DNA from 3 places in the Algihabitans albus genome. Region 3 is predicted to be linked to each of the others. Evidence: riboswitches for the same ligand, from Rfam matches in the RefSeq annotation. Region 3 holds a riboswitch; each other region holds the start of a gene.
What was found. A riboswitch is a leader RNA that binds a small molecule or an ion and turns the genes downstream of it on or off. The one in region 3 is predicted to bind thiamine pyrophosphate.
Positions count from the first base shown of each region.

Region 1 (3,268 bases), on a different contig from region 3:
CAACTCTTGAATCAGTCGATTGCCTTAGAAACAAAACCAATTAAATATGCATATGAAATATATATTTAATTACGTCAAAGGGCAAAATTGGGCCTTACGACCTTTCGCCAAACACCTGACAGGGAATTCGAGATCCGTGAGACTTGCGAAGTCGCCCGTGTCACAGCACACAAGGGGCTATGAGACAGACGTCGGGTGATTTCCCGAACGGGGAAAGAAAGTGGTAGTTTCAGTCAATACAGTCGGGCAAGAGCTGTTTGCGGTAGAAATAATATGTATATTGCATTCATAAATAGGTAGACGAAGATGCGGTTGAACGTCCAAACGGACTATGCACTGAGGCTGCTGACCTTTCTGGCGGTTGCGGAGGAGACACGCGCGACCACGGCCGACATCGCCGATCGCTTCGGGATTTCCAAGACGCACCTGACAAAGGTCGCAAACACGCTCGGGCACGAAGGATTCGTCGAGACGGTAAGAGGCCGGGCGGGCGGCCTTCGACTGGCGCAACCGGCCGGACAGATCGTCATCGGCAAGGTCGTGCGGCGCATGGAAGCTGACTTCGCCATCGCCGAATGCTTCCAAAGTGGAACGGGCGGCGAAAAGAGCGGTTGCCTGATCTTTCCCGCTTGCCGGCTGCGGGGCGTCCTGCAGCAGGCCTTGGAGGCCTTCATGGCCACGCTCGACGCGGTCACCCTGCACGACCTCGTCACGCTGAACCCCGATCTAAAGGGGCTCTTGAGTCCCGAAGAAGCCTGATCGGATCGGTCTCAAGACAGGCGAATCAAGACAGGCCGACCTTGCCCATCTCCAGGAACTTGGCGCGGCGCTGCTGGCGCAACTCGCCCGGCGCAACCGCCTTGAGGCTGCCCAAGGCGGACGACAGAGCGTCGCCGACCGCCGCGATGATGGTGGAAGGGTCGCGATGCGCGCCGCCGATCGGCTCCTCGAGCACAGCATCGGTCACGCCGAGGCGATAGAGGTCCTGGGCCGTCAGCCGCAAGGCTTCGGCCGCTTCCTTGGCCTGATCCGAGGAGCGCCAGAGAATCGACGCACAGCCCTCCGGCGAGATCACGGAGTAGACCGAGTGCTCCAGCATCAGCACCCGGTCGGCGGTGGCCAAGGCCACGGCACCGCCGGACCCGCCTTCGCCGATCACCACGGCGACCACTGGCACCTGCAGGCCGAGCGAAACCTGCATCGACTTGGCGATGGCCTCGGCCTGACCCCGCTCCTCGGCGCCGATGCCGGGATAGGCGCCGGGCGTATCGACGAAGGTCACCACGGGCAGACGAAAGCGCTGGGCGAGCCCCATCAAGCGCTGCGCCTTGCGATAACCCTCGGGACGAGCCATCCCGAAGTTGCGGACCTGACGGCTTTGAAGGTCCTTGCCCTTCTCCTGCCCCAGGATCACGCAGGCGTAACCGCGCAAGCGGCCGAGACCGCTCAGAATCGCTGCGTCTTCCCCATAGAGGCGGTCGCCCGCCAAGGGGACGAAGTCGTCGACCAACTGGGCGATGTAGTCGCTGGCTTGAGGCCGCTGCGGATGGCGAGCCACCTGAGTCTTCTGCCAAGCGGACAGCTTGGCATAGGTGCTCCGCAGCAGGCGGTCGGCCTTCGCCTGGAGGCGCCCCACCTCCTCGGCAATGTTCAGGTCGCCGGCGTCGGAAAGGTGCTTGAGCTCTTCGATCTTGCCTTCCAGCTCGGCGACCGGCTTCTCGAAATCCAGATAATCACGCATGGCGCGGGGGATAGCACAGGGCTTCGCAATCGCACAGATGCAAAACTCCATGACACTTATCCGCCAAGCCTCTTTCACGAAGCATTGCAAGACGGCGCGGGACGGTTATTCTGATTCCGACGTTCCTAGGGGTGTCCCTGCCGGTCGCGGTCGCGGCCGGCCCGGGGGCTGAGATACCGTCCGGCAAGGCGGTGACCCTTCGAACCTGATCCGGATCATGCCGGCGCAGGGAAAGGACGGTCGGCATCGCCTCGGAAGCGCTCCGGGCAGAGGGTCGGCACCCTTCCTTCCGTTCGGCCGGGAGGAGATGCCAGATGATGTTCCGCTTTGCCTTTTGCCTTGCCATCTCGCTGCTGACGGCGGCTTCGCCTGCCAGGGCCGAGACGCTGACGGTTCTGTTGGACTGGTTCGTCAATCCGGACCACGCGCCGCTGATCGTGGCCCTTGATCGCGGCTACTTCGCCGAAGAAGGGCTGGAGGTCGAGTTCCTGGAACCGGCCGACCCCAACGATCCCCCGAAACTGGTTGCCGCGGGGCAGGTCCCGATCGCCATCTCCTATCAGCCCCAGCTCCACATGCAGGCGGCTCAGGGCCTGCCGGTGGCGCGCATCGCGACCTTGGTGGCCACCCCCTTGAACACACTGGTGGTGCTGGCCGAGGGTCCCGTCGAAACCCTGGCCGACCTGGAAGGCCGCAAAATCGGCTACTCCGTCGGCGGCTTTGCCGAGGCCATGTTGAGCGGCATGCTGGCGCCGGCCGGCTTGAGCCTGGAGGACGTCGAGCTGATCAACGTCAACTTCGCCCTCAGCGCCTCGCTGCTGTCGGGTCAGGTGGATGCGGTGATCGGCGCCTACCGCAACTTCGAGCTCAACCAGTTGGAAATCGAGGGTTCGGAAGGCCGCGCCTTTTATCCCGAGGAGCATGGGATTCCGGCCTACGACGAGCTGGTGGTGATCGCCAACGCGAACCGTCTGGAGGACCCCCGCCTGCCGGCCTTCATACGTGCCCTCGAACGCGGCACGATCTACACCATCAACCATCCCGAAGACTCCTGGGAGATCTTCAAGGCCTACAAACCGGGGCTGGACGACGAGTTGAATCGACGTGCCTGGTGGGACACCCTGCCGCGCTTCGCTCTGCGGCCCGCGGCCCTGGACGAAGGGCGCTATCGCCGCTTCGCGCAGTTCCTGATCGATCAGGGCGTGATCGAGGAGGCCCCGGCCTTGGAGAGCTACGCGGTGGAGTTGGAGTAGACCTGAGATCAGGCCGCTTTAGCCGGCGCGGATCTCCGCCAGGAACTGCTCGACTTCGGCGCCCAACTCGTTGGACTGGTTCGAGAGATCGCCCGACAGCCCGAGCAACTGCTGCGCGGTCTCGAGGTTGGTCTGAGCCGCAGTGGACACGCTGGAGATATTGCGTGCCGTCTCCTGAGTGCCCCCGGCCGCCTGCTGAGCGTTGCGGGCGATCTCCTGAGTGGCGGCCGACTGCTCCTCGACCGCCGCCGCGATAGTCGCCGAGATCTGTTGC
Region 1 is NZ_QXNY01000004.1:614,104-617,371, reverse strand. It holds gene DBZ32_RS13035 (Rrf2 family transcriptional regulator) at 307-759, shown strand; gene DBZ32_RS13030 (acetyl-CoA carboxylase carboxyltransferase subunit alpha) at 785-1,741, opposite strand; TPP riboswitch at 1,859-1,991, shown strand; gene DBZ32_RS13025 (ABC transporter substrate-binding protein) at 2,056-2,994, shown strand; gene DBZ32_RS13020 (methyl-accepting chemotaxis protein) at 3,013-3,268, opposite strand, start outside.
Region 1: linked by a shared signal. The riboswitch ahead of DBZ32_RS13025 (ABC transporter substrate-binding protein) and the one ahead of thiO (glycine oxidase ThiO) in region 3 are both predicted to bind thiamine pyrophosphate.

Region 2 (3,268 bases), 400 kb from region 3:
TGCATCCGGCCGTTTGCGTCCAGCATCATGCGGCCGAGGCCCGCGCCCGCGCCGACCCATTCGCCGACCACCGCCCCGATCGGGGCCGTGGCGGCCGCGACCCGCAGGCCCGACGTCAGGGCTGGAAGCGCCGCCGGCAGGCGCACGCGCAGCAGAATCGAAAGGCGGCTTCCCCCCATCGTCTGAGCCAGGTCCAGCCAGCCGGGATCCGTCCGGCGGAGACCGTCGTAGAAGGCGGCGGTCACCGGGAAGTAGATGATCAAGGTGGCCATCGCGATCTTGGGGCCGAGGCCGTAGCCGAACCAGAGCACCAGGAGCGGGGCTATGGCGAAGACCGGGATCGCCTGGCTGACCACCAGCAGCGGCAGAAGCCAGCGCCGCAGCGGCGGCAGCAGAGCCAGCGAGAGCGCCGAGAGGCATCCGAGCAGGGTGCCGAGCAGCAGCCCGAAGACGATCTCCAACCCGGTCACCCAGGCATTCGCCAGCAGCTCCCGCCAGCGCTCGAGAAGCACGTCGCCGACACGCAGGGGACCCGGCAGCAGGAAATGCGGAACCCCGCTCAACGTGACGCCCAGGTGCCAGACGACCAGCACGGCGAGAAAAACCAGCAAGGGACGCAGCAGCGTCATACCGGGGTCCGGGCACGGCCGAGCCGGGCAAGCAGGTCGGCCTGTCCGCGCAGCACCGCCGGATCGCTCGCCTCGCGCGGGGTCGGGCCTTCGGGGCGGCTTGGCCTTTCCAGGCGCGCGGGACGTCCCGCCATGATCAGAAGGCCCTGGGCCAGCCGCAGGGCCTCCAGCGGATCGTGCGTCACCAGCAGAACCGTGCGGCCCGCCAGCTTCTCGGCGGCCAGGGATTGAAGGTCGAGGCGGGTGATGGCGTCGAGCGCCCCGAAGGGCTCGTCCATCAGAACCACCGGCCGATTTTCGAAGAGCGTGCGGGCGAGCGCCACGCGCTGACGCATGCCGCCCGAGAGGGCCGCCGGCTTGTCGTGCCGACGGTCGCCGAGACCGACCTCCGCCAACAGCGCTTCGGCACGGGCGAAATCCGGGGCGGTGCCGCGCAGGCGGTCGCCCAGCAGGACATTGCCGGTCAGATCGAGCCACGGCAGCAACAGGTCCTGCTGAGCCATGTAGGCGACACGGCCGGTCAGCGGCTGGCCGCTGCCGTCGTGCACCCGGCCTTCGGCGGCGGCTTCCAGGTCGGCGATCAGCCGCAGCAGGCTCGACTTGCCGACGCCGGAGGGGCCGAGCAGGGCGGTGATCTCGCCGGCCGGAAGGGTCAGATGCAGGTCGTCGAACAGCGGCAGGCCGTCATAGACCAGGCTGGCGGCCTCGACCGTCACGGTGGGTGCGGTCTGCTTCGGGGAGCCTAGCGGCGAGGCGTACATGCGGCAGCCCACCTCCCTACGCCGGTGCGAACCGGATCAGGTTCTTGGGGTCGTCCCCCAGGATGCGCTCCTGGTTGCGGGACCTCTCAGCCGTCGAACGGCTCCCCCGGTGAAAAGAGACGGCACTATGGCGCGGCTTGCCGCCGGATGCCAGCTTGCCGCACTGGACAGACTTGGCGGGGGCCACCATACCCTCATTGCAATGCCGGAAACGCTCGACCGTCCGTCTCCCTCAGCCGCAGCGCCCGCGCCCGCCAGACCCGCGGCGGCGCCGCGCATGATCGGGCATGAAATCTACCGCCGCTCGACCTATGGCCGGGCTCATCCGCTGGCGATCCCGCGCGTCTCCACCTGTATCGACCTCTGCCGCGTGCTCGGGTGGCTGCCGGACCGGCAGTATCTGGTCTCCCCGCAGGCAACGGCGGCCGAGTTGGCCCGCTTTCACCATCCCGACTACATCGCCGCCGTGCAGCGGGCGGAGCGGGACCAGCGCCTCGAAGCCGAGGTCAAGCGGCGTTTCCAACTCGGGTTGGCCGGCAACCCGATCTTTCCCGAAGTCTTCCGGCGTCCCGCCACGGCCTGCGGCGGTTCCATCCTGGCCGCCGACCTCTTGTTGGCGGAAGGCGGTCTGGTCCACTCGCCGGCGGGCGGGACCCATCACGGGCGGCCGGACCGCGCCAGCGGCTTCTGCTACTTCAACGACCCGGTGCTCGGAATTCTGAGATTGCTGGACGGCGGACTGACCCGCGTCTTCTATCTCGATATCGACGCGCATCACGGCGACGGCGTTCAGGACGCCTTTCACGACGACCCGAGGGTCTTCACGCTGTCCTTGCACGAGGAGGGGCGCTGGCCCCTGTCCCGCGGCGAGACCGGGGGGCCGGGCAGCCTGGCGGATCGCGCCGGGGGTCTGGCGCGCAATCTGCCGCTGCCGCCAGGCGCCAACGACAGCGAAGCGCTCTTCCTGCTGGAAGCGGCGATCCTGCCGCTCATCGAGGCTTTCGAACCCGAAGCGATCGTCCTGCAATGCGGCGCCGATGCGCTGGAGGAAGATCCGCTGAGCAAACTCTCGCTTTCGAACGGCGCGCTCTGGCGGATCGCCGAGGCGATCAAACCTCTGGCACCGCGCCTGCTGGCGCTGGGCGGCGGCGGCTACAATCCCTGGTCGGTGGGGCGCGCCTGGGCCGGTCTCTGGGGCATCTTGAACGGGCGGGAGATTCCGGAACGCCTGCCGCCGGCGGCCGAATCGCTGCTGCGCGGCCTGCAGTGGCGCCACCGCCTGGGCCGCTCTCCGCCCGAGGCCTGGTTCACGACACTGGCCGACGCTCCGAGATCGGGGCCGATCCGGCCGGAAATCCGAGCCGCCGCCGCCGCCGTGCTCGCACCCTGACCGGCAAATCTCTCGACAGACGGAGTGAAGCTCTTGTCCCCGAAGTCCTTGCCTGGGCCGCTTCCGCGGGCTACAGCGTCGCTCATGGTCCGCTTTCTGCTGTTCGTCTTTCTCTTCCAGGCTCCGCCATTGGTCTCGGCGGCGGCCTCGGACCTGCCGGTCGTGCCGCTGACCATCGCCACGGCCGACGGCAGCCAGCACGACTTTCGGGTCGAGCTGGCCCGGACGCCGGACGAACAGGCGCAGGGACTGATGTTTCGCGAGGAGTTGGCGGCCGATGCCGGCATGCTCTTCGTGCATCGGCGGCCGAGGGTGTCCAGCTTCTGGATGAAGGATACCTACATCCCGCTTGACATGATCTGGATCGGGCCGGACTGGACGATCCTGGGCGCGCATGAAAACGCCGTGCCGCATTCGACGGCGCCGATTTCCTCGAACGTCCCGGTGCGGGCGATCCTCGAGGTGCCGGGCGGAACCTTCGCGCGCCT
Region 2 is NZ_QXNY01000002.1:62,042-65,309, forward strand. It holds gene DBZ32_RS01760 (ABC transporter permease) at 1-629, opposite strand, end outside; gene DBZ32_RS01765 (ABC transporter ATP-binding protein) at 626-1,390, opposite strand; TPP riboswitch at 1,387-1,508, opposite strand; gene DBZ32_RS01770 (acetoin utilization protein AcuC) at 1,518-2,780, shown strand; gene DBZ32_RS01775 (DUF192 domain-containing protein) at 2,865-3,268, shown strand, end outside.
Region 2: linked by a shared signal. The riboswitch ahead of DBZ32_RS01765 (ABC transporter ATP-binding protein) and the one ahead of thiO (glycine oxidase ThiO) in region 3 are both predicted to bind thiamine pyrophosphate.

Region 3 (3,268 bases):
ATGGCATCCAGCGGTGTTGGGCAATACGCGAACCCCGAGTTGCCGCACGAGCGCCCAGAAGTCCGCACCCGCCTGGCCGCCGTCCGCTTCGCGCCGCAGCGAGACGGTCGCGATACCGGCACCGGAGCGACGGAAGGCGTCGGCAAGGATCGCGGGGGAGGGATAGTGTGCCGTGCCCAGCATCAGACGCGAAGGAACCTCGACGCCGTAGAAGCGTGGCATGGCTCAGCCCCCCTGGCGCGGCGTGACGATCTCAAGCCGATCACCAGGTTGCAGCGTGACGCGGTCACGCGCGGCAGCCGGCACGAAATCCTCGTTCACGGCCGTCGCAACCTTCTTGTCGGCATAGCCGAGATCCTCCAGCACCGCCGGTAGCGCGTCGTTCCGTATCTCAACGGCAACGCCGTTAACCGTGATCTTCATCCATCACCTCCGGAAGCCTGCCATCACAGACCAAGTCCGCCGCCATTCGCGCTAGCGCCGGCGCGAGCAGGAATCCATGACGGAACAAGCCGTTGACATGGATTGTCTTACCCCGTCGTCGCAGGCGCGGCAGGTTGTCGGGAAAGGCCGGTCGGGCATCGACGCCGATCTCGATCAGTTCGGCCTCCCCGAAGGCCGGATGCAGAGCGTAGGCGGCGCTCAACAGTTCCAGCACGGAGCGGACGGTGGCACGCCGGCCTTCGCCGCTTTCGATCTGCGTCGCACCCAGCATGAACACACCGTCCCCGCGCGGCACGATGTAGAGTGGGTAGCGCGGATGCAGCAGACGCACGGGTCGGGTCAGGGTGACGTCGGGCGCGCGCAGCAAAGCCATTTCGCCCTTTACCCCGCGCAGGTCGGGGAGACTGTCGCGAGCCGACAGCCCCCGACAGTCGAAGGTCAACCTCTGCGGCTCTTCGCCGGCCCGCCCTTCGGCCTCGACGAAGGTGACACCGCCAATCGCCAGACGTGCACGGAGATGCTCGAGCGCCATGCGCGGATCGAGATGCGCCTCGTCGGCAAAATGCAAGGCGCGGTCGAAGCGATCTTCCAACTGCGGTTCCAGCGCGGCCAATTCGGACCGATCGATTGTCCGATGGCCGCGCGTGCGGCGCGCGAAGCGGTCGAGTTCACGCCTGTCGCGCCCTAGCGCTACGACAAGTGATCCGCGGCGCTGCACCGCTACGCCCTGGCGCAGCCACCAGCAGGCCGCCTCCTGCCCAAGCCGGACGACGGGTTCCTCGGCTGTCTCGCCTTCGCAGAACGGGGCCAGCATACCACCCGCCCACCAGGAGCAGGCATGCGGGCCAGGGCGGGAGCTGCGGTCGATGACGGTGACAGCCAATCCACGCCTGGCCAGTTCGGCGGCGACGCAAAGCCCGGCTACGCCGGATCCGATGACCGTCGCGTCACCCGTCATGTACGGGCCTCGCGGATGCGCCGCGCGCAGTCGTTTTCCGCTCCCGTAGGACAGCAGAACGGCGGAGGGTGAGGAGATGCTGTCTATTCATGCTCCGTTTCCTACGCCGGTATTACCCGGATCAGGTGTGATGGGTTGGCATGAAGCCTCTCAGCCCCTCGCGGAGCACCCCAACGGATTCAACCTATGCTTAACCGTGTCGAGACATGAGAGCAAGGGCGAGCGGTGGCGGTCCGAGAGGTTTGCCCGGAACGAAAACGGCGCGAAAGCGGATGTCCGCCTTCGCGCCAAGTCTTCAATCCGGCCCGCCCTCAACCGAGCGCGCTGGTCGGATCAGGCCGAGTAGTACATCGAGAATTCGACCGGGTGCGGTGTGTGCTCGAAGGTGTAGACCTCCTCCCACTTCAGTTCGAGATAGCCTTCGATCTGATCCTTGTCGAAGACGTCGCCCTGACAGAGGAAGTCCATGTCGTTGGCCAAGGCGTTGAGCGATTCGCGCAGGGAGCCGCAAACGGTCGGAATGTCCTTCAGCTCCTCGGGCGGCAGGTCGTAGAGGTTCTTGTCCATCGGGTCGCCCGGATGGATCTTGTTCTTGATCCCGTCCAGCCCGGCCATCAGCATTGCCGAGAAAGCCAGGTAGGGATTGGAGAGAGCGTCGGGGAAGCGCACTTCCACGCGCTTGGCCTTCTCGCCGGCTCCGAAGGGAATGCGGCAGGAGGCAGAGCGGTTGCGCGAGGAATAGGCCAGCAGAACCGGCGCCTCGAAGCCCGGGATCAGGCGCTTGTAGCTGTTGGTCGTGGAGTTGGTGAAGGCGTTGATCGCCCGCGCGTGCTTGATGATGCCGCCGATGTAGTAGAGCGCCGTTTCCGACAGGCCCGCATAGCCGTCGCCCGCGAACAGCGGCTTGCCATCCTTCCAGATCGACTGGTGGCAATGCATGCCGGACCCATTGTCGCCCATGACCGGCTTCGGCATGAAGGTCGCCGACTTGCCATAGGTATGGGCCACCATGTGAACCACGTACTTGTAGATCTGCATGGCATCGGCCTGGCGCAGCAGCGTATCGAACTTGATGCCCAACTCGTGCTGCGACGGCGCCACCTCATGGTGATGCTTCTCGACCTCCAGGCCCATCTCCTTCATCACCGAGACCATCTCGGCGCGTAGGTCGGTGCCGCTGTCGATCGGAGGAACCGGGAAGTAGCCGCCCTTGATGCCCGGGCGGTGGCCGAGGTTGCCTTCCTCGAGCGCCTCACCGGACATGTAAGGTCCTTCCTCGCTCTCGAAGCGGAAGAAGGTGTGGTTCATGTTGACGCCGAAGCGCACGTCGTCGAACACGAAGAACTCTGCCTCGGGCCCGAAGAAGGCGGTATCTCCGATGCCGCTTGCCTCCATGTAGGCGAGAGCCTTGCGCGCGGTCGAACGCGGGTCGCGGTTGTAGGGTTGGCCGGTCGTGGGGTCGGTCACGTCGCAAACCAGAACGAGCTGCGGCTGTGCCGTGAAGGGATCCATGACGGCTGAGCCGAGATCCGGCTTCAGGTTCATGTCGGACTCGTTGATCGCCTTCCAGCCGGCGATCGACGACCCGTCGAACATAATGCCGTCGTTCAGCATGTCCTCGTCGACGGTGTCGACGTGCTGCGCGACGTGCTGCCACTTGCCGCGCGGGTCGGTAAAGCGGAAATCGACGTACTGAACGCCGTTCTCCTCGATCATCTTCAAAACACTCTCGACGTCGGACATTGCTCTCAAGCCTTTCCTTGTTGTCCTCTCGTGGATCCTGAAGGGCATTGGTTTCTTGCTTCGTTTATCCGAACCGGGGCGCCCTCAACCCGAAGTTCGGATCCTGACTGTTTCTGGAAACAC
Region 3 is NZ_QXNY01000002.1:465,992-469,259, reverse strand. It holds gene DBZ32_RS03805 (thiazole synthase) at 1-222, opposite strand, end outside; gene thiS (sulfur carrier protein ThiS) at 226-423, opposite strand; gene thiO (glycine oxidase ThiO) at 407-1,402, opposite strand; TPP riboswitch at 1,484-1,585, opposite strand; gene glnA (type I glutamate--ammonia ligase) at 1,736-3,145, opposite strand.